DNA from 2 places in the Pseudomonas sp. S3_A03 genome. Region 1 is predicted to be linked to the other one. Evidence: predicted binding sites of a transcription regulator. Region 1 holds the regulator's gene; the other holds the start of a gene.
What was found. Region 1 encodes FliA, which starts transcription of late flagellar genes. Its sites were predicted from a motif close to CTAAAGTTTNNNNNNNNNNNGCCGNTAA; they were not measured.
Positions count from the first base shown of each region.

Region 2: the regulator FliA is predicted to act here: its motif matches at 2,150-2,177, upstream of AB4O25_RS04375 (methyl-accepting chemotaxis protein).

Region 1 is NZ_CP162753.1:2,304,258-2,315,002, reverse strand. It holds gene AB4O25_RS10400 (IS110 family transposase) at 1-114, opposite strand, end outside; gene flhA (flagellar biosynthesis protein FlhA) at 566-2,680, shown strand; gene flhF (flagellar biosynthesis protein FlhF) at 2,693-4,009, shown strand; gene fleN (flagellar synthesis regulator FleN) at 4,114-4,947, shown strand; gene fliA (RNA polymerase sigma factor FliA) at 4,944-5,684, shown strand; gene AB4O25_RS10375 (chemotaxis response regulator CheY) at 5,854-6,228, shown strand; gene AB4O25_RS10370 (protein phosphatase CheZ) at 6,247-7,035, shown strand; gene AB4O25_RS10365 (chemotaxis protein CheA) at 7,047-9,278, shown strand; partial or broken gene AB4O25_RS10360 (protein-glutamate methylesterase/protein-glutamine glutaminase) at 9,327-10,477, shown strand; partial or broken gene AB4O25_RS10355 (flagellar motor protein) at 10,477-10,745, shown strand, end outside.
Region 2 is NZ_CP162753.1:1,019,392-1,026,146, forward strand. It holds gene AB4O25_RS04360 (chemotaxis protein CheA) at 1-167, opposite strand, end outside; gene AB4O25_RS04365 (STAS domain-containing protein) at 208-495, opposite strand; gene AB4O25_RS04370 (response regulator) at 518-886, opposite strand; gene AB4O25_RS04375 (methyl-accepting chemotaxis protein) at 896-2,104, opposite strand; gene AB4O25_RS04380 (sterol desaturase family protein) at 2,224-2,754, opposite strand; partial or broken gene AB4O25_RS04385 (response regulator) at 2,839-3,279, opposite strand; gene AB4O25_RS04390 (ATP-binding protein) at 3,276-5,591, opposite strand; gene AB4O25_RS04395 (response regulator) at 5,588-6,241, opposite strand; gene AB4O25_RS04400 (sensor histidine kinase) at 6,238-6,755, opposite strand, start outside.

The DNA of each region.
Region 1 (10,745 bases):
CAACCCAGGGAAATCTTCTTCGGCGTTAGCGCAATTTACCCCAACGTCAACCTGATGAACTCGAGCTTCAAGGCTGTCCTTGGAAACATCAATGCCTGCTGGATAGGAAAACATAGCCAAACCCTCTTACACTAAAAGTGAGAGCGCTCTGGCTTGGCCCACGCTTGTAACTGTTCGAGGTGGGCTCGTTCAACTGTTCGGGCTCATGTCCAGAGCGGAGAAGTGAGTGGCAGCATGGGCTCCCACACGTGCTTTAAGCACTTCGGGCATTCAGCTTGCCACTCACCCTCTCACTCTCAGCTTAATCCCGTATCAAGACACAAGGGGGCTTGCTCCCGATAGCGGTGGTTCAGCCAATTAATCTATTGCCTGATACACCGCCATCGGGAGCAAGCCCCCTCCCACATTTAACTGGGGCTAGGGCTGTAGAAACGCTCGCTTGTGAGGTTGTTCACGCCCCCAAACCAAAGTTGGACAGCTTCTTGCAATACCGCCACCAGGATGCCTCCCGGCGTCAAAAGTTTGCTTTACGTTACGAGGAATACCGGTGGTGGATCGCTCTCAAATGCTCGGCACGGCCCGTACGACCCTGACTGACCTCTCGCGGGGCAATCTGGGTGTGCCGTTGTTGTTGCTGGTGATGCTGGCAATGATGATGTTGCCGATGCCGCCGTTCCTGCTCGACGTGTTCTTCACTTTCAACATCGCCCTGTCGGTGGTGGTGCTGCTGGTGTGCGTGTATGCCCTGCGGCCCCTGGATTTTGCGGTGTTCCCGACGATTTTGCTGGTGGCGACCCTGCTGCGCCTGGCGTTGAACGTGGCCTCTACCCGCGTGGTGATGCTTCATGGCCAGGACGGCCACGCCGCGGCCGGTAAGGTGATCCAGGCCTTCGGTGAAGTGGTGATCGGTGGTAACTACGTGGTCGGTATCGTGGTGTTCGCGATCCTGATGATCATCAACTTCGTGGTGGTGACCAAAGGCGCCGGACGGATTTCCGAGGTGAGCGCGCGGTTTACCCTCGACGCCATGCCCGGCAAGCAGATGGCCATCGACGCCGACCTCAACGCCGGCCTGATCGACCAGAACCAGGCCAAATCGCGCCGCCTGGAAGTGGCCCAGGAAGCCGAGTTCTACGGCTCCATGGACGGCGCCAGCAAATTCGTGCGCGGTGACGCCATCGCCGGCCTGCTGATTCTGTTCATCAACCTGATCGGCGGCATTGCCGTGGGTATCTTCCAGCACGGTATGACCTTCGGCGACGCGGGCAAGGTCTACGCCTTGCTGACCATCGGTGACGGTTTAGTGGCGCAATTGCCATCACTGTTGTTATCAACAGCCGCTGCAATCATGGTGACCCGTGCGTCGGGCTCCGAAGACATGGGCAAGCAGATCAGCCGGCAGATGTTCGCCTCGCCCAAGGCCCTGGCCGTGGCGGCGGGCATTATGGCGATCATGGGTATCGTGCCGGGCATGCCTCATGTGTCGTTCCTGACCATGGCCGCATTGGCCGGCGGCGGTGCCTACCTGTTTTGGAAAAAGCAAAACGCAGTCAAAGTGCAGGCGCTGCAGGAGGTCGCGCGCCAGCAGGAGCTGCTGCCATCCCCGGCCCGTGCCCAGGAAACCAAGGAGTTGGGCTGGGACGACGTGACGCCCATCGACATGATCGGCCTGGAAGTCGGCTACCGCCTGATTCCGCTGGTGGACCGCAACCAGGGCGGCCAATTGCTCGCGCGGATCAAGGGGGTGCGCAAGAAGTTGTCCCAGGACCTGGGCTTTTTGATGCCCACCGTGCACATCCGCGACAACCTCGACCTGGCGCCCAGTGCCTACCGCCTGACGCTGATGGGGGTGATCCTGGCCGAAGCCGAGATTTACCCGGACCGCGAGCTGGCGATCAACCCCGGCCAGGTGTTCGGCAGCCTCAACGGCATTACCGCCAAAGATCCGGCTTTTGGCCTGGAGGCGGTATGGATCGAAATCAGCCAGCGCAGCCAGGCGCAGTCCCTGGGCTATACCGTGGTGGACGCCAGCACCGTGGTCGCCACCCACCTCAACCAGATTTTGTACAAGCACTCCCACGAGTTGATCGGTCACGAAGAAGTCCAGCAATTGATGGGTTTGCTGGGCAAGGCCTCGCCAAAACTCGCCGAAGAGCTGGTGCCGGGCGTGCTGTCGCTGTCGCAACTGCTCAAAGTGCTGCAGGCGCTGCTGGCCGAACAGGTGCCGGTGCGCGACATTCGCAGCATTGCCGAGGCCATCGCCAACAATGCCGCCAAGAGTCAAGATACCGCCGCGCTGGTGGCGGCGGTGCGTGTCGGATTGTCGCGTGCAATCGTGCAAAGCATTGTAGGGCTTGACTCTGAGCTGCCTGTGATCACCTTGGAACCAAGGTTGGAACAAATATTGCTCAATAGTATTCAGAAGGCAGGACAAGGCCAGGAAGAGGGCGTTCTGTTGGAGCCAAGCATGGCTGAAAAACTGCAGCGTTCGTTGATCGAGGCCGCGCAGCGCCAGGAAATGCAGGGCCAGCCGGTGATTCTGCTGGTGGCAGGCCCGGTCCGGGCAATGTTGTCGCGGTTCGGGCGCCTGGCAGTACCGAATTTGCACGTTTTGGCTTATCAGGAAATTCCTGACAACAAGCAAGTGACTATCGTCGCGACAGTAGGGCCCAACGGCTGAGGGTAGTGGGTTATGCAAGTGAAGCGTTTTTTCGCCGCCGATATGCGTCAGGCCATGAAACTGGTCCGTGATGAGCTGGGCGCCGACGCCGCGATTATCGGTAACCGTCGTATTGCCGGCGGTGTCGAGCTGACGGCTGCCCTGGATTACACCCCCCAGGCCCTGGCGCCGCGCGTGCCGAACATGGAGCTTGAAGACGAGCTGCGCAAGACTGCCTCGCGCATCGTCTCGGCCCAGGCCGAACTGAGCATGCGCGGCGACAGCGATGCCACCACCAATCGCCAGTTGTTCGCCGGCCTGCCGCTGACGGCTGCCGAGCCGTTGGTCGAGCCCACTTTCATCGAACCGCCGCGTCCTGCCGCGCCCGCCCCGGCCGCCGCAGTCGACCAGCGCGCGTTCGACTCGATGCGCTTTGAACTCAATGGCCTGCGCGAGTTGCTCGAAGTGCAGCTCGGCTCGCTGGCCTGGACCCAACTGCAAGGCAGCAAACCGCAACAGGCCAACTTGTGGCGTCGCCTGCAACGCATCGGCCTGTCCGGCCCGTTGTCCCGCGACCTGTTGGCGCTGACCCACGAAATCGAAGAGCCTCGCCAGGCCTGGCGCATGTTGCTGGCCCACTTGGCGCGGATGATCACCACGCCACAGATCGAACCCTTGGAAGAGGGCGGAGTGATCGCCATGGTCGGCCCGGCCGGCATGGGCAAGACCACCACGCTGGCCAAGCTTGCCGCCCGTTATGTGCTTAAGTACGGCGCCCAGAATATCGCGCTGGTGAGCATGGACAGCTACCGTATCGGCGCCCAGGAACAGCTCAAGACCCTGGGCCGCATCCTCAATGTGCCGGTTACCCATGTCGACCCCGGTCAATCCCTGGCCAATGCCCTCGACCCGCTGCTGCGCAAGCGCGTGGTGCTGATCGACACCGCCGGCCTGCAAGCCAGCGACCCGGCGTTGCGTATGCAGCTCGAAAGCCTGGCCGGGCGTGGCATCAAGTCAAAAAATTACCTGGTGCTTGCAACCACCAGCCAGAAACAGGTTCTTACCGCTGCGTATCACAGCTACAAACGCTGCGGGCTGGCCGGTTGCATCCTGACTAAACTGGATGAAACCGCCAGCCTGGGTGAAGTGCTGAGCCTGGCTATCAGCCACGAACTGCCGGTGGCTTACCTGACCGATGGGCCGCGGATCCCGGATGATCTGCATCTGCCGCGCCGTCATCAGTTGGTCAGCCGCGCCGTCAGCGTACAAATGCAAGACGAGCCTAGCGAGGAAGCGATGGCCGACATGTTCGCCGATCTCTATCACAACCCGGCAAAACGGGTCGGTTGAGTCAGATGAACACCGTGAAAAGTATCTACATCGATGGTCTGCAAGCGATTCACGCGGCCAAGCCATGTAGCCTGCGTCTAAGCAAGACAAGGTAAAGAAATAAAATGGGCAGCATGCATCCCGTACAGGTGATCGCGGTGACCGGCGGCAAAGGTGGCGTCGGAAAAACTAACGTGTCAGTGAATTTGTCCCTGGCCCTGGCAGAACTTGGCCGTCGCGTCATGCTGCTGGATGCTGACCTGGGACTGGCGAACGTCGACGTTCTGCTGGGGTTGACGCCCAAACACACGCTTGCCGATGTGATCGAGGGGCGCTGTGAGCTGCGCGATGTGCTGCTTCAAGGCCCTGGCGGGATCCGCATCGTGCCGGCCGCCTCCGGCACCCAGAGCATGGTGCACCTGAGCCCGGCGCAGCATGCCGGCCTTATCCAGGCATTCAGCGATATCGGCGACAACCTCGACGTGCTGGTGATCGACACCGCCGCCGGGATCGGCGAATCCGTGGTCAGCTTCGTGCGCGCGGCGCAGGAAGTGTTGCTGGTGGTCTGCGATGAACCCACCTCGATCACCGACGCCTACGCCCTGATCAAATTACTTAACCGTGACTACGGCATGAACCGCTTCCGCGTACTGGCCAACATGGCCCAGAGCCCGCAGGAAGGGCGCAACCTGTTCGCCAAGTTGACCAAGGTCACGGATCGCTTCCTCGATGTCGCCTTACAATACGTCGGTGCAGTTCCCTACGACGAGTGTGTGCGCAAGGCTGTGCAAAAGCAGCGTGCGGTCTACGAAGCGTTCCCTCGTTCCAAATGCGCATTGGCGTTCAAGGCTATTGCCCAAAAGGTCGATACTTGGCCGTTGCCCGCCAACCCACGGGGGCATCTGGAGTTTTTCGTCGAGCGATTGGTACATCAGACGAGCGCAGGACCCGTGCTATGACAGCGAACGGCTATAACGCCTACAAGAAGTCCGCCCGTGACGGTCAGGGCGAGTTGATCGAGCGTTATGCGCCGCTGGTCAAGCGCATCGCCTATCACCTGCTGGCACGCCTGCCCGCCAGCGTCCAGGTCGAAGACCTGATCCAGGCCGGCATGATTGGCCTGCTCGAAGTGTCAACCAAATACGATGCCACCAAAGGCGCGAGTTTCGAGACGTATGCGGGTATCCGTATCCGGGGCGCCATGCTCGATGAAGTGCGCAAGGGTGATTGGGCGCCTCGTTCGGTACACCGCAATACGCGCATGGTCAGTGACGCAATTCGCGCAATTGAAGCAAAAACCGGTCGCGACGCTAAAGATCACGAAGTTGCGGCCGAACTCCAATTGAGTCTCGACGATTATTACGGGATTTTGAACGACACCTTGGGCAGCCGCCTGTTCAGTTTCGACGACCTGTTGCAGGACGGTGAACATGAAGGGCTGCACGAGGACGGCGCGAGTACTCATATGGAGCCGGCGCGAGACCTGGAAGATGAACGCTTTCAGGGTGCGTTGGCGGACGCGATTGCCAATTTGCCTGAGCGTGAGCGACTGGTATTGGCGCTGTACTACGACGAAGAGCTGAACCTCAAGGAAATCGGTGAGGTCCTGGGGGTCAGCGAATCGCGAGTCAGCCAGTTACACAGCCAGTGCGCCGCTCGCTTGCGGGGGCGTTTGGGAGAGTGGCGAGCGCGCTGACAGGCAGTGTGGGGACACTGCAAAGCGATACCGCGAAGGTGATGGATCTTCGCGGGTTCGGCCCGTGGTGCCCCCGGCAGTCCTTTTTGTGTAATGCCTGTTGATTGAAATGACGCGTCCAGGTGCTGGGCGCGTTTAAGACTGCTTGGAGGTCGAATTGGACAAGAACATGAAAATCCTCATCGTTGATGACTTCTCAACGATGCGGCGGATCATAAAAAACCTGTTGCGTGACCTTGGGTTCACAAACACGGTCGAGGCGGATGATGGCCTTACGGCGATTCCGATCCTCAACAGCGGGAGCATCGACTTTCTGGTAACCGACTGGAACATGCCGGGCATGACCGGTATCGACTTGCTGCGTCATGTGCGGGCCGACGAAAAGCTGCGCAGCCTTCCCGTGCTGATGGTCACCGCCGAAGCCAAGCGTGAGCAGATCATCGAAGCTGCCCAGGCGGGTGTTAACGGTTACGTGGTCAAGCCATTCACTGCACTGGCCTTGAAAGAGAAGATCGAAAAAATCTTCGAACGCATCCACGGCTGATGCCATCGCGGGGGAGCTATGGAGCATAACGAAACGTCACAGGGAGACTTTGAGTCGACCCTGAAAAAACATGCTCACCAGTTGGTCGACAGCCTTGAAAAAGGCCAGTTCGGCGACGCGGTGCAGTTGATCCATGAGCTCAACCAGACCCGTGACCGCGGCCTGTATCAGGAAGTGGGCAAGCTCACACGCGAGCTGCACAGTGCGATTGTCAATTTCCAGATTGACCCGCACATGCCCCAGGCCGAAGAAATCTCACAGATCACCGATGCCACCGAACGCCTGTCCTATGTGGTCAGGCTGACTGAGGCGGCGGCCAACCGCACCATGGACCTGGTGGAGAACGCCACGCCCCTGGTCAACGGCATGGCCACTGAAGCCCAGGCCCTGAGCGCCGATTGGGGCCGCTTCATGCGCCGGGAAGTCGGGGCTGAGGAGTTTCGTGAGCTGGCACGTCGGGTTGAAGGCTTCTTGTCGCGCAGCGAGCAGGAAAACCGCACGGTTTCCAGCAACCTCAACGATATTTTGCTGGCCCAGGATTACCAGGACCTCACCGGTCAGGTGATCAAGCGTGTGACCCAGTTGGTCACCGAAGTGGAAAGCAACTTGCTCAAATTGGTGCTTATGGCAGGCCAGGTTGACCGTTTTGCCGGCATTGAACATGACCGCGAAGCGATCCTCTCGGAAAAAGATCCACAAAAACATCTCGCCAAGGGTGAAGGTCCGCAGATTCATGCCGATAAACGTGAAGACGTTGTGTCAGGTCAGGATGACGTAGATGACCTGTTATCCAGTTTAGGCTTCTAAGGAGCACCCACATGAGCTTCGGCGCCGATGAAGAGATCCTTCAGGATTTCCTTGTAGAGGCCGGCGAAATTTTAGAGCAACTGTCCGAGCAACTGGTCGAGCTGGAAAGCCGCCCGGATGATGCGAACCTGCTCAATGCAATTTTTCGCGGTTTTCACACTGTAAAAGGGGGCGCCGGCTTCCTCCAGCTCCATGAGCTGGTGGAGTGCTGCCACATCGCCGAGAACGTGTTCGACATCCTGCGCAAGGGTGAGCGTCACGTTGATTCGGAGTTGATGGACGTGATTCTCGAAGCACTGGATGCGGTCAACGGCATGTTCAGCCAAGTGCGTGAACGTGCCCCGATCACGGCGGCCACGCCGGAACTGTTGGCGGCCCTGGCGCGCTATGCAGAGCCTGCGGACACTTGCGCGCCGGTGGTTGAAGCGGCGCCGGAGCCTGTGGCGGAGCCTGAAGCGGATGTCACGGACACTGAGTTCGAACAACTGCTCAACTCCCTCAGTGCCGTCAAGGCCGAAGCCGAAGCACCGGCCGCCGAAGCCCCGGCAGCGGCGCCGACCAGCGAAGACATTACCGACGCGGAATTCGAATCGCTGCTCGACCAGCTGCATGGCAAAGGCCAGTTCGCCGCTGATGCGGTGGCGCCTGCCGCTGCCGCTCCTGCACCTGCCGCAGCGGGCGGGCCGGTCAGCACCGACATCACCGACGACGAATTCGAAGCGTTGCTCGACCAACTGCACGGCAAAGGCACCTTTGCGGCCGACGCCTTGCCGGCAGTCGCCGCCACCGCCGCTGCGCCTGCCGCCCCTGCGCAGCCTGCCGCTGATGGCCTGATCACGGATAACGAATTCGAAGCCCTGCTTGACGATTTGCACGGCAAGGGCAAGTTCAGCGAGGTTGCACCTGCCGCCGCTACGGCAGCACCGGTTGCCGCCAAAGCGGCTGCACCCGCCAAAGCTGCCGCTCCAGCCGCTCCAGCCGCCAAACCGGCACCTGCCCCAGCGGCGGCGCCGGCTGCGGCCCCAGCGCGTGCCGCCGCCGCGGCGCCGCCTGCGGACAAACCCGCCAGTGAAGCCGAAACCACCGTGCGCGTGGACACCGCGCGCCTGGACGACATCATGAACATGGTCGGCGAGCTGGTGCTGGTACGTAACCGCCTGGTGCGCCTGGGCCTGAGCAGTGGCGATGAAGCCATGCAAAAGGCCGTGTCGAACCTCGACGTGGTGACCGCCGACCTGCAAACCGCCGTGATGAAAACGCGGATGCAGCCGATCAAGAAAGTCTTCGGCCGCTTCCCGCGCCTGGTGCGTGACTTGGCGCGCCAACTGAAGAAAGAGATCAACCTGGAACTGGTGGGTGAAGAAACCGACCTCGACAAAAACCTTGTCGAGGCCCTGGCCGACCCGCTGGTCCACTTGGTGCGCAACGCGGTCGACCACGGCGTCGAAACCCCGGAAGAACGCGAAGCCTCGGGCAAGTCCCGTGGCGGCAAAGTCATCCTGGCGGCGGAGCAGGAAGGCGACCACATCCTGCTGTCGATCACCGATGACGGCAAGGGCATGGACCCGACCATCCTGCGCAATATCGCGGTCAAGCGTGGCGTGATGGACAAGGACGCCGCCGACCGCCTGACCGACACCGAGTGCTACAACCTGATCTTCGCCCCTGGCTTCTCGACCAAGACCGAGATCTCCGACGTGTCGGGCCGTGGCGTGGGCATGGACGTGGTGAAGACCAAGATCAGCCAGCTCAATGGTTCGATCAACATCTACTCGACCAAGGGCCAAGGCTCGAAGATCGTGATCAAGGTGCCGTTGACCCTGGCGATCATGCCGACCCTGATGGTGATGCTGGGCAACCAGGCGTTCGCCTTCCCGCTGGTCAACGTCAACGAGATCTTCCACCTCGACCTGTCGCGCACCAACGTGGTGGACGGCCAGGAAGTGGTGATCGTGCGCGACAAGGCGCTGCCCCTGTTCTACCTCAAGCGCTGGCTGGTTGCATCGGCCGCCCATGAAGAGCAGCACGAAGGTCATGTGGTGATTCTCTCCGTGGGTACCCAGCGTATCGGCTTTGTCGTCGATCAACTGGTGGGCCAGGAAGAAGTGGTCATCAAGCCTTTGGGCAAAATGCTGCAGGGAACCCCGGGCATGTCGGGTGCGACCATCACCGGTGACGGTCGGATCGCGCTGATTCTCGATGTTCCGAGCATGCTCAAGCGTTACGCCGCTCGGCGTATTTGATTCTGGTGGGGCAGGGCGGTCTCGCCCGCCCCACCTAACGGAGTGTTTATGGCAGTCAAGGTCCTGGTGGTGGACGATTCGGGTTTCTTCCGCCGCCGCGTCTCGGAAATTCTTTCCGCCGATCCAAGCATCCAGGTGGTCGGCACGGCCACCAACGGCAAAGAGGCGATTGATCAAGCCATTGCGCTGAAGCCGGACGTGATCACCATGGACTACGAGATGCCGATGATGGATGGCATCACGGCAGTCCGGCACATCATGCAACGCTGCCCCACCCCGGTATTGATGTTCTCCTCGCTGACCCATGAAGGCGCCCGAGTGACCCTCGATGCGCTGGATGCCGGTGCGGTGGACTTTTGCCGAAGAATTTCGAAGACATCTCGCGCAACCCCGAGAAGGTCAAGCAGATGCTGTGCGAGAAAGTCCACAGCATCTCGCGCAGTAACCGCCGCAGCCTGTTCAGCGCGCCGACACCGACACCGACGCCTGCCCCGGCAGCGGTGGCTCCGCCGGCTGCCTCCAGCCGTGCCTCGTTCGGTCGCCCGGCGCCCGCGCCGCTTGCACGGCCTGCACCGCCACCGGTACGCACGTCGGCCCCGGCCACTGCAACGGCGCATTCGCCGGCACCCAAGCGCAAAGCCTACAAGCTGGTCGCCATCGGCACCTCCACGGGTGGCCCGGTCGCCTTGCAGCGCGTGTTGACCCAGTTGCCGGCCAACTTTCCGGCGCCGATCGTGTTGATCCAGCACATGCCCGCCGCGTTCACCAAAGCCTTTGCCGAACGCCTGGACAAGCTGTGCCGCATCAGTGTCAAGGAAGCCGAGGATGGCGACATTCTGCGCCCTGGCCTGGCGCTGCTGGCCCCCGGCGGCAAGCAGATGATGGTCGACGGCCGTGGCGCGATCAAAATCCTGCCGGGCGATGAGCGCCTCAACTACAAGCCGTGCGTGGACATCACCTTCGGTTCGGCGGCCAAGTCCTACGGTGACAAAGTTCTGGCGGTGGTGCTCACCGGCATGGGCGCCGACGGCCGTGAAGGCGCGCGCCTGCTCAAGCAGGGCGGCAGTGCGATCTGGGCCCAGGACGAAGCCAGCTGTGTGATCTATGGCATGCCCATGGCCATCGTCAAGGCGGACCTGGCCGACGCCGTGTACAGCCTGGACGACATCGGCAAGCATTTGGTGGAGGCCTGCCTCTAATGGATGTGTTGAGCCTGATCGGCATCACCATGGCGTTTGTCGCAATCATTGGCGGCAACTACCTCGAAGGCGGCCACCTGGGCGCCTTGGCCAACGGGCCGGCGGCGCTGATCGTGATTGGCGGCACCGTGGGCGCCGCGTTGCTGCAGTCGCCGATGAGTTCGTTCAAGCGTGCAATGCAGATCGCGATCTGGATCATTTCCCTCCACGCGTCGACTTGGCCGGTGGCATCGACCGCGTGGTCAACTGGAGCCTCACCGCCCGCAAG
Region 2 (6,755 bases), 1.3 Mb from region 1:
AACCCAGCGGAGCCCTTGATGGTATGTGCGGCGCGAAACACCGCGCCGATGGCATCCTCATCACCTGGCTCGTTTTCCAATTGCAGCAGGGATTGCTCCATGACCTGCAACAGCTCGCGTGCCTCGACGATAAAGGTCTGCTGTGCCTGATCGAGATTAATACTCACCTGGACATTCCTTTGTCGCTCATTGATCGGCTATGGCGCGCTAAAACAGCGTGCCGCCACATAAATGCAATGTTTGGGTAATCGCCTGGCTCTGCCCTACAAGGCTGACCGGCGTGCCGCCGACGGCGGCTTCACGGCGGATCACCGCCAGTAATTGCAGGCCGGCGCCGTCGATTTCCGTGACTTCTGACAGGTCGACCTCCAGGCGCGGCGCAGTGCTGATCCGGGGCAGCAGCGCAGCGGCCAGTTCGGCCACGGTGTAGATCGTCAGCTCGCCCTCGATGCCCACGCGGGCGGCGCCGTCGAGTGTTTCATGGGTGATAGGCATGGGGCCTCCGGGCCGTCGGCGATCAGGGCAGGATCAACTTGGACACCGCCGCCAGCATCTGCGCCGGCTGGAACGGCTTGACCACCCAGGCTTTGGCGCCCGCGGCCTGGCCCTCGGCTTTTTTCGATTCCTGCGATTCGGTGGTCAGCATGATGATCGGCGTGAACTTGTAGCTGGCCAGCTTCTTGACCTCCTTGACGAAGGTGATGCCGTCCATGTTGGGCATGTTCACGTCGCTGATGATCAAGTGCACCTTCTGCCCGTTGAGCTTGCCCAGCGCGTCCTTGCCATCGCACGCCTCGATCACCTCATAGCCGGCGCTCTTCAAGGCAATGCCGACCACTTGGCGCACGCTGCTGGAGTCGTCCACCACTAATACATTCTTTGCCATGCTGTGCTCCTAGAAAAAGGTGATGTCTTGTGAAGTCTGTTGCGCAGCGGCGTCGCCATGGTGTGTGCGCCGCTGCTCGTCGGTGGCGTAAGTGGCCTCCATGCGCGCCAGCCATTGCCGCGCATCCACGTTGACCGGCTGGTCCGGCGACTGGCTGGCCTGCAGCAGGTGTTCATGCAGGGCATGCATGTTGTCGCGCACGTGACTGAGGATCTGGCTGACCCGGTCCTGGAATTGCAGGTTGACCAGCACGTCGGTCATCTCGTCGCGAATCCCGTAGCTTTCCTGCTTGAGCAGATCGGCGGAGTCGGCCAGGCGACCGGTGATGTTCTGAAAGCGTTCGAGCACCTGCTGGATACTCTGCTCGGACGCCGCGACCGAGTGGCTGTCCTGGTCGGCGCTGCTGGAGGCCGCTTGCACCAGTTGGGTGATGGCGTTATTGATGATGTCGACCTTGGCCGACATCTGCTGGCCGGTCTCGCTGGACTTGCTCGACAGGCTGCGTACCGCATCGGCCACTACCGCAAAACCACGACCGGCTTCACCGGCGCGTGCCGCTTCGATCGCCGCGTTGAGGGCCAGCAGGTTGGTTTGTGCCGCAATGGCCGCCACGTCGGCGGCCATGCTGCGCAACTCACCGGTATAGGCAGTGAGGCTGCGCACTTGGGACAGGGTCTGGTCACGGCTCGATTGCGCGGCCTTGAGGGAGTCGATCACTTGGCTCAATTCGCTGTCGCTGCGCGCCAACACCTTGAGGGCTCCGTCGGCGGCCTGCCCGTCGAGCTCGCCGGCGGCTTGCTGCGAGGCCTGCACGGTGTCTTGCAACCGCGTGGAAATACCGGTGAAACGATTCGCCAGGCTGACAATGGCGTCTTCAGTCTGCTGGCGCGAGCTTTCCACGTGTTTGGCCCAGATCGGCATGGCGCCCAGCAAGACTTCGTCGAGTTGTGCCCGTGCATCCGCGCTCTGTTGCCCGGCCTGCGCCGCGCAAGGGGCGGCCAGCGCAAGGGCGCGCTGCACGGCTTGGCGCTGCGCCCGGGCGCTCCAGGCGCACGCGCCCAGGCCAACCAACGCCAGCCCCACGCAGGCCGCCAGGTTGGCCGGGGAGGCGGACTGCACGAGTATCCAGGCGGCGGCGGGGATGACCGGGATGAAAGCGAACCAAAGAAAACGCGGATGACCAGGAAGGGCAGTACGGCTGGATTGACTCTGGGTCATGAGTTCGGTCCCTGAACAGTGTTGCGGATATAAATAACATAGGAGTTATCCGCCCCAACCGCCGTAACTTTAGACCTCCCTGTATGCCTTCCGTCTGGTTTATGACCGCTACGTTACGTTCACTCCGTTGTTTCAACCCGTGCCGGCGTGCGAATAAACGTGCGAAACACGTGGTCCCACAGCGGTGAAGAGACCCCGAAGTTTTTTTCGATGCCTTGGCGGTGATGCAGGTCGTGGTTGGCAACCAGCCCCGGAATATAGCGATACGCCCAATGCTCGGGGCGGTGCATCACGTAATGCACCGAGATGTAATAGAAGTAGCCGGTCACCGCGCCGATGAACGCCGAGGTCAGGCCGGTGTACCAGGCAAACAACAGCAGCGCGGCAAAGGTGGAGCTGGTTTTCCAGCTCGACACCCCGATATAGGCCAGTACATCAATGTGATGGGTCCAGTGCTCGCGGCGATACAGCGAATGGAACAGAAAACGGTGCGCGCAATACTCCACCAGCGTCCAGGCCAACAGGCCGGCGAGCAATTGCCACGGGGCAAGCGGCGCCAGCCAGAGCGCAAAGCCGATGAACAAGGGGATGGTGAAAAAATCCAGGTAATACGCGACTGACGACATCAGCCATTTGTTCGAAGCCGCCATGTGCGGGTCGTCCTTGAGGTGCGATCGATGGGGGAACCAGACCGGAGCGTCCCCGGCGGCGTGGAGATTGCCCGTTGATTCACGCCGTTGCAACAACTCGATCTGCTGCGCGGGTATCAGCTTGCGCAGGGTTTTGTACAGCGCGCGGGTTTCCAGCAGGTTCCATACCCGCAACATGGTTTCCAGCGCGTCCAGTGGTTTGCTGATGAAGTCGCGTGCGCCCAGGGCCAGGGCGCGCAGGCGGGTGTCGCGGGTGGCGTCGGCGGTGAGCACCAGGATCGGCAGGTATTCGCCCTGGGGGATGCGTCGGTTGAGTTGTTCGAGCACGGCAAAGCCATCGAATTCGGGCATGTGCAGGTCGAGGATCACCAGGTCCGGCTCGAAGCTGTTGAACAGTTCCAGGGTGCGCAGCGGCTGGGTACTGCTCAGTACATGGGTCAACCCTTCACGGGCGAGCAGTTGCTCCACCAGTTCAAGGTTCGGGCGTTGGTCGTCGATGATCAGAATGCGCAGGTCGGTGTTCACGCGGGCTCCGGAAAATACTGGTCGAGGTGGGCGAGAAACGCCGGGATGTTGATGGGCTTGCTCAGCACCGCCGTTGCGCCGGCGTCCTGCAAGGCCCGGCGGGTAGGGTCGCTGGCATCGGCGGTGATCATCAGTACCGGGATGTCGCGGGTGAGCGCCGAGCCGCGCAAGCGCTGCAGCACTTTCAAACCGTCGATGTCCGGCAGCGAAACATCCAGCAGAATCAGCTGCGGCCGATGCTGTGCGGCCAGGTCCAGGCCCAGTTGGCCTTGCATGCTCGACAGCAGCTTTATCCCCGGCCGGCGTTGCAGCAGGGTTTCGATCAGCGCCAGGCTGGAGAGGTTGTCTTCGATGCACAACACGTTGCCCTGCACCCGGCAAGCGGCGGGGGCAGGGCGCTTCCATTCGCTGTCGATCACCGTGGGCACCCTGAGCGGTGAGCCCGGCAGGCGCGCGAACGGCAGCTCCAGGGTAAAGCGTGAGCCGATACCGACCTGGCTTTGCACGGTCAGCCGGCCGTCCATTTGCTCCAGCAGGCTTTTGCTCAGCGCCAGGCCCAGGCCGCTGCCTTCCACATTCGGGTCGGCACCCAGGCGCTCGAACGGGGTGAACAACTGCCCCAGGTGACCCGCCGCAATGCCTGTGCCGCTATCGCACACCGCTACACCGATACGCGGCCCGTCGACCGTGACCTCGATGCTCACCTGGCCTTCGCGGCGGTTGTATTTGATCGCATTGGACAGCAGGTTCAGCAGCACCTGGGTGAGGCGTTGGCGGTCGGCAACGATGCCGATATCGGCCGCCAGCGGGGGCAGGGGCTGCAATTGGATAGCCGCGTCGGTCGCCATGGGGGACACCAGCGTCAACGCCTCTTGCAACACCTGCGTCAACGGGATCGGGGCAATGTTCAACGCCAGGCCTCCCGCTTCGATCTTGGCAATGTCCAGCACCTCGTTGATCAGCGTCAGCAGGTGCTGGCCGGCGCGCAGGATATGCCCGACCTGGGCCTTTTGTGTCTTGGCCGCGTCCATGTCCAGCAACTGCGCAAAACCCAGGATCGAATTGAGTGGCGTGCGCAGCTCGTGGCTCATGCGCGACAGAAACTCGCTTTTGGCGCGGCTGGCGCGTTCGGCTTCCTCGCGGGCGGTGCGCAAGGCGATTTCGGCGGCGCGGCGGTCGGTGATGTCGCGGGTGATCTTGGAGAAGCCACGCAACGCGCCGGTGCCGTCGTACTGCGCGGTGATCACCACACTGGCCCAGAAGCGCGTGCCGTCCTTGCGGCAGCGCCAGCCTTCTTCGGTGTAATCGCCGTTGCCGGTGGCCTCGCGCAAGGCCATGTCCGGGTGCTGCGGGCACTCCTGGGGCAGGTAGAACACCGAGAAATGCCGCCCGATGATTTCCTGCTCGGTGTAACCCTTGATGCGCTCGGCGCCGTTGTTCCAACTGGTGACATGGCCCGCGGTGTCGAGGGCAAAGATCCCGTAGTCCTTGACCCCGTCGATGATCAGCCGCAAGCGTTCCTCGTTGTCGCGCAAGGCGCGTTCGCGTTCGGCCAGCAGCAAGCCGGCTTCCACCAGGCGCGTGCCCAGTTGGCCGATTTCGTCCTGTTCCGGCGGTTGCGGCAACAGCGGGTGGCCCAGCGCCAGGCGTTGCGCATTGCGTTGTACGTTCTGTACCCGCGCGACAATCCCCTTGGACAGGAACAGCACCGCGACAATGGCGCCGAACAAGCCGCACACCGCCGCCAGCCAGGTCGACAGCAATAAGCGCTGACGGGTCTCGTACGCCGCCGCGCTGCGCTCGGCCAGCAAAGACGCTTCCAGGGTGAGCATGGTGCCGATGTGTTGGCGCAAGGCATCGAGGATGTGTTTGTTGCTGATCAAAATGGCGCTGATCGAGTGCGGTGTGGCGTGGCTGTCGTCGAGCATGTCTTGCAGCCCGTCGATCTTGCCGTCAATCAGCGGCTTTATCGCGTTGAGTTGCTCGCGCACCCGCTGATCGCGAACGTTGCGGTCGAGCCGCAGCAGCGCGGCGTCAATCTGCGGCCTGGCGTTGCGGTAACTGGGCAGGAAGTCCTCGCGCCGGGTCAGCAGGTAGCCGCGCACGCTGGCCGCCGCTTCGGCGAGCAGGGTGTGCACGGCCTGGATATCGCCTTGCACGCGCAGCACCCGGCGCACGTCTTCTTCGGCGCGCGCGGTCTGGCGTTCGGTGGTGTAGATCAGCACCAGGGACAGTAACAGCACCACCAACGGCAACGAAATAACCACCAGCGCCTTACCCCGCAGGGGCAGGTCGGCCCAACGGCGCTTCATGGTTGTGCCACCAGGCCCAGGGCGATACCACGCACGGCCGCCTGGGTGCGGTCGGCCGCGCCGAGCTTGCCGATCACCCGTTCCACATGGGCCTTGGCCGTGCCGGTGGTGATGCCCAGGTGTTCACCGATGGCGCGGTTGCTCATGCCGTTGGCCACCAGCCCCAGGACCTGGCGCTCCCGTGGGGTGAGGTGTTCGCTGGGCGCCACGCCGCTGGCCTGGCGTTCGGCCATGCGCCGTAACAGGCGTGCGCTGACAGCCGCGTTGAGCGCTTCGCCGCCGGCGGCCACTTGCTGCAAGGCTTGGATCACCTCGGCACGGCTGGCGTCCTTGAGCAGGTAGCCCAGCGCGCCGGCATTCATCGCCGCTTCCAGGTGGTCGGGGCTGTCGTCCATGGTGAATATCACCACTTTCACCGTCGGCAGGCGTTGTTGCAGCACGCGCGCCGCGCCCAGGCCGTTGAGCACCGGCATGCGGATATCGAGAATGACGATATCCGGCAGCAGTTGTTCGCACAGCTCCACGGCATGTTGGCCGTCACACGCCTGGCCGACCACTTCGAACTGCGGGTGGCCGGCCAGCAGCGCGACAAAACCGGTGCGCGTGACTTCATGGTCATCCGCCAGGACCAGGCGTAACACCTTGCTCATGGTGCAACTCCGTTGAGGCCGGCCGGCACGCTGGCCTGCAGGCGGGTGCCGCCATCGATCACGCTGGCGCAGGTGAAGCGCCCGCCCAGCAGGCTGGCGCGCTCGTGCATGGTGGCCAGGCCCAGATGCCGGGCCTCATCCCGGGGGTGGTCGTGTGCGAAGCCTTTGCCGTTGTCGTCCACCCGTAAAACGGCCATCTCGTCGCGCAGCTCCAGGGCCAGTTGCACCTGGCTGGCGCGCGCATGCTTGAGGACGTTATTGATGGCTTCCTGGCCGATCCTGAACACAGCAATTTCCACCTGGCTGGGCAGCCGCTGCGCACAGTGCGAGCGCCACACCACGTTGATGCCGACGTCACGCAGGCGGTCGGCTTCTTTGTCGAGGGCTTTGAACAGGCCGAAATCGTCCAGCACCGTGGGGCGCAGGCCCGCAATCAGTTGGCGGCCTTCGCCGACGGAGTGCTGGGCCAGGCTGAGAATCGCCTGCAAGTCCGTGGCCAAGGCGTGTGGCAGGG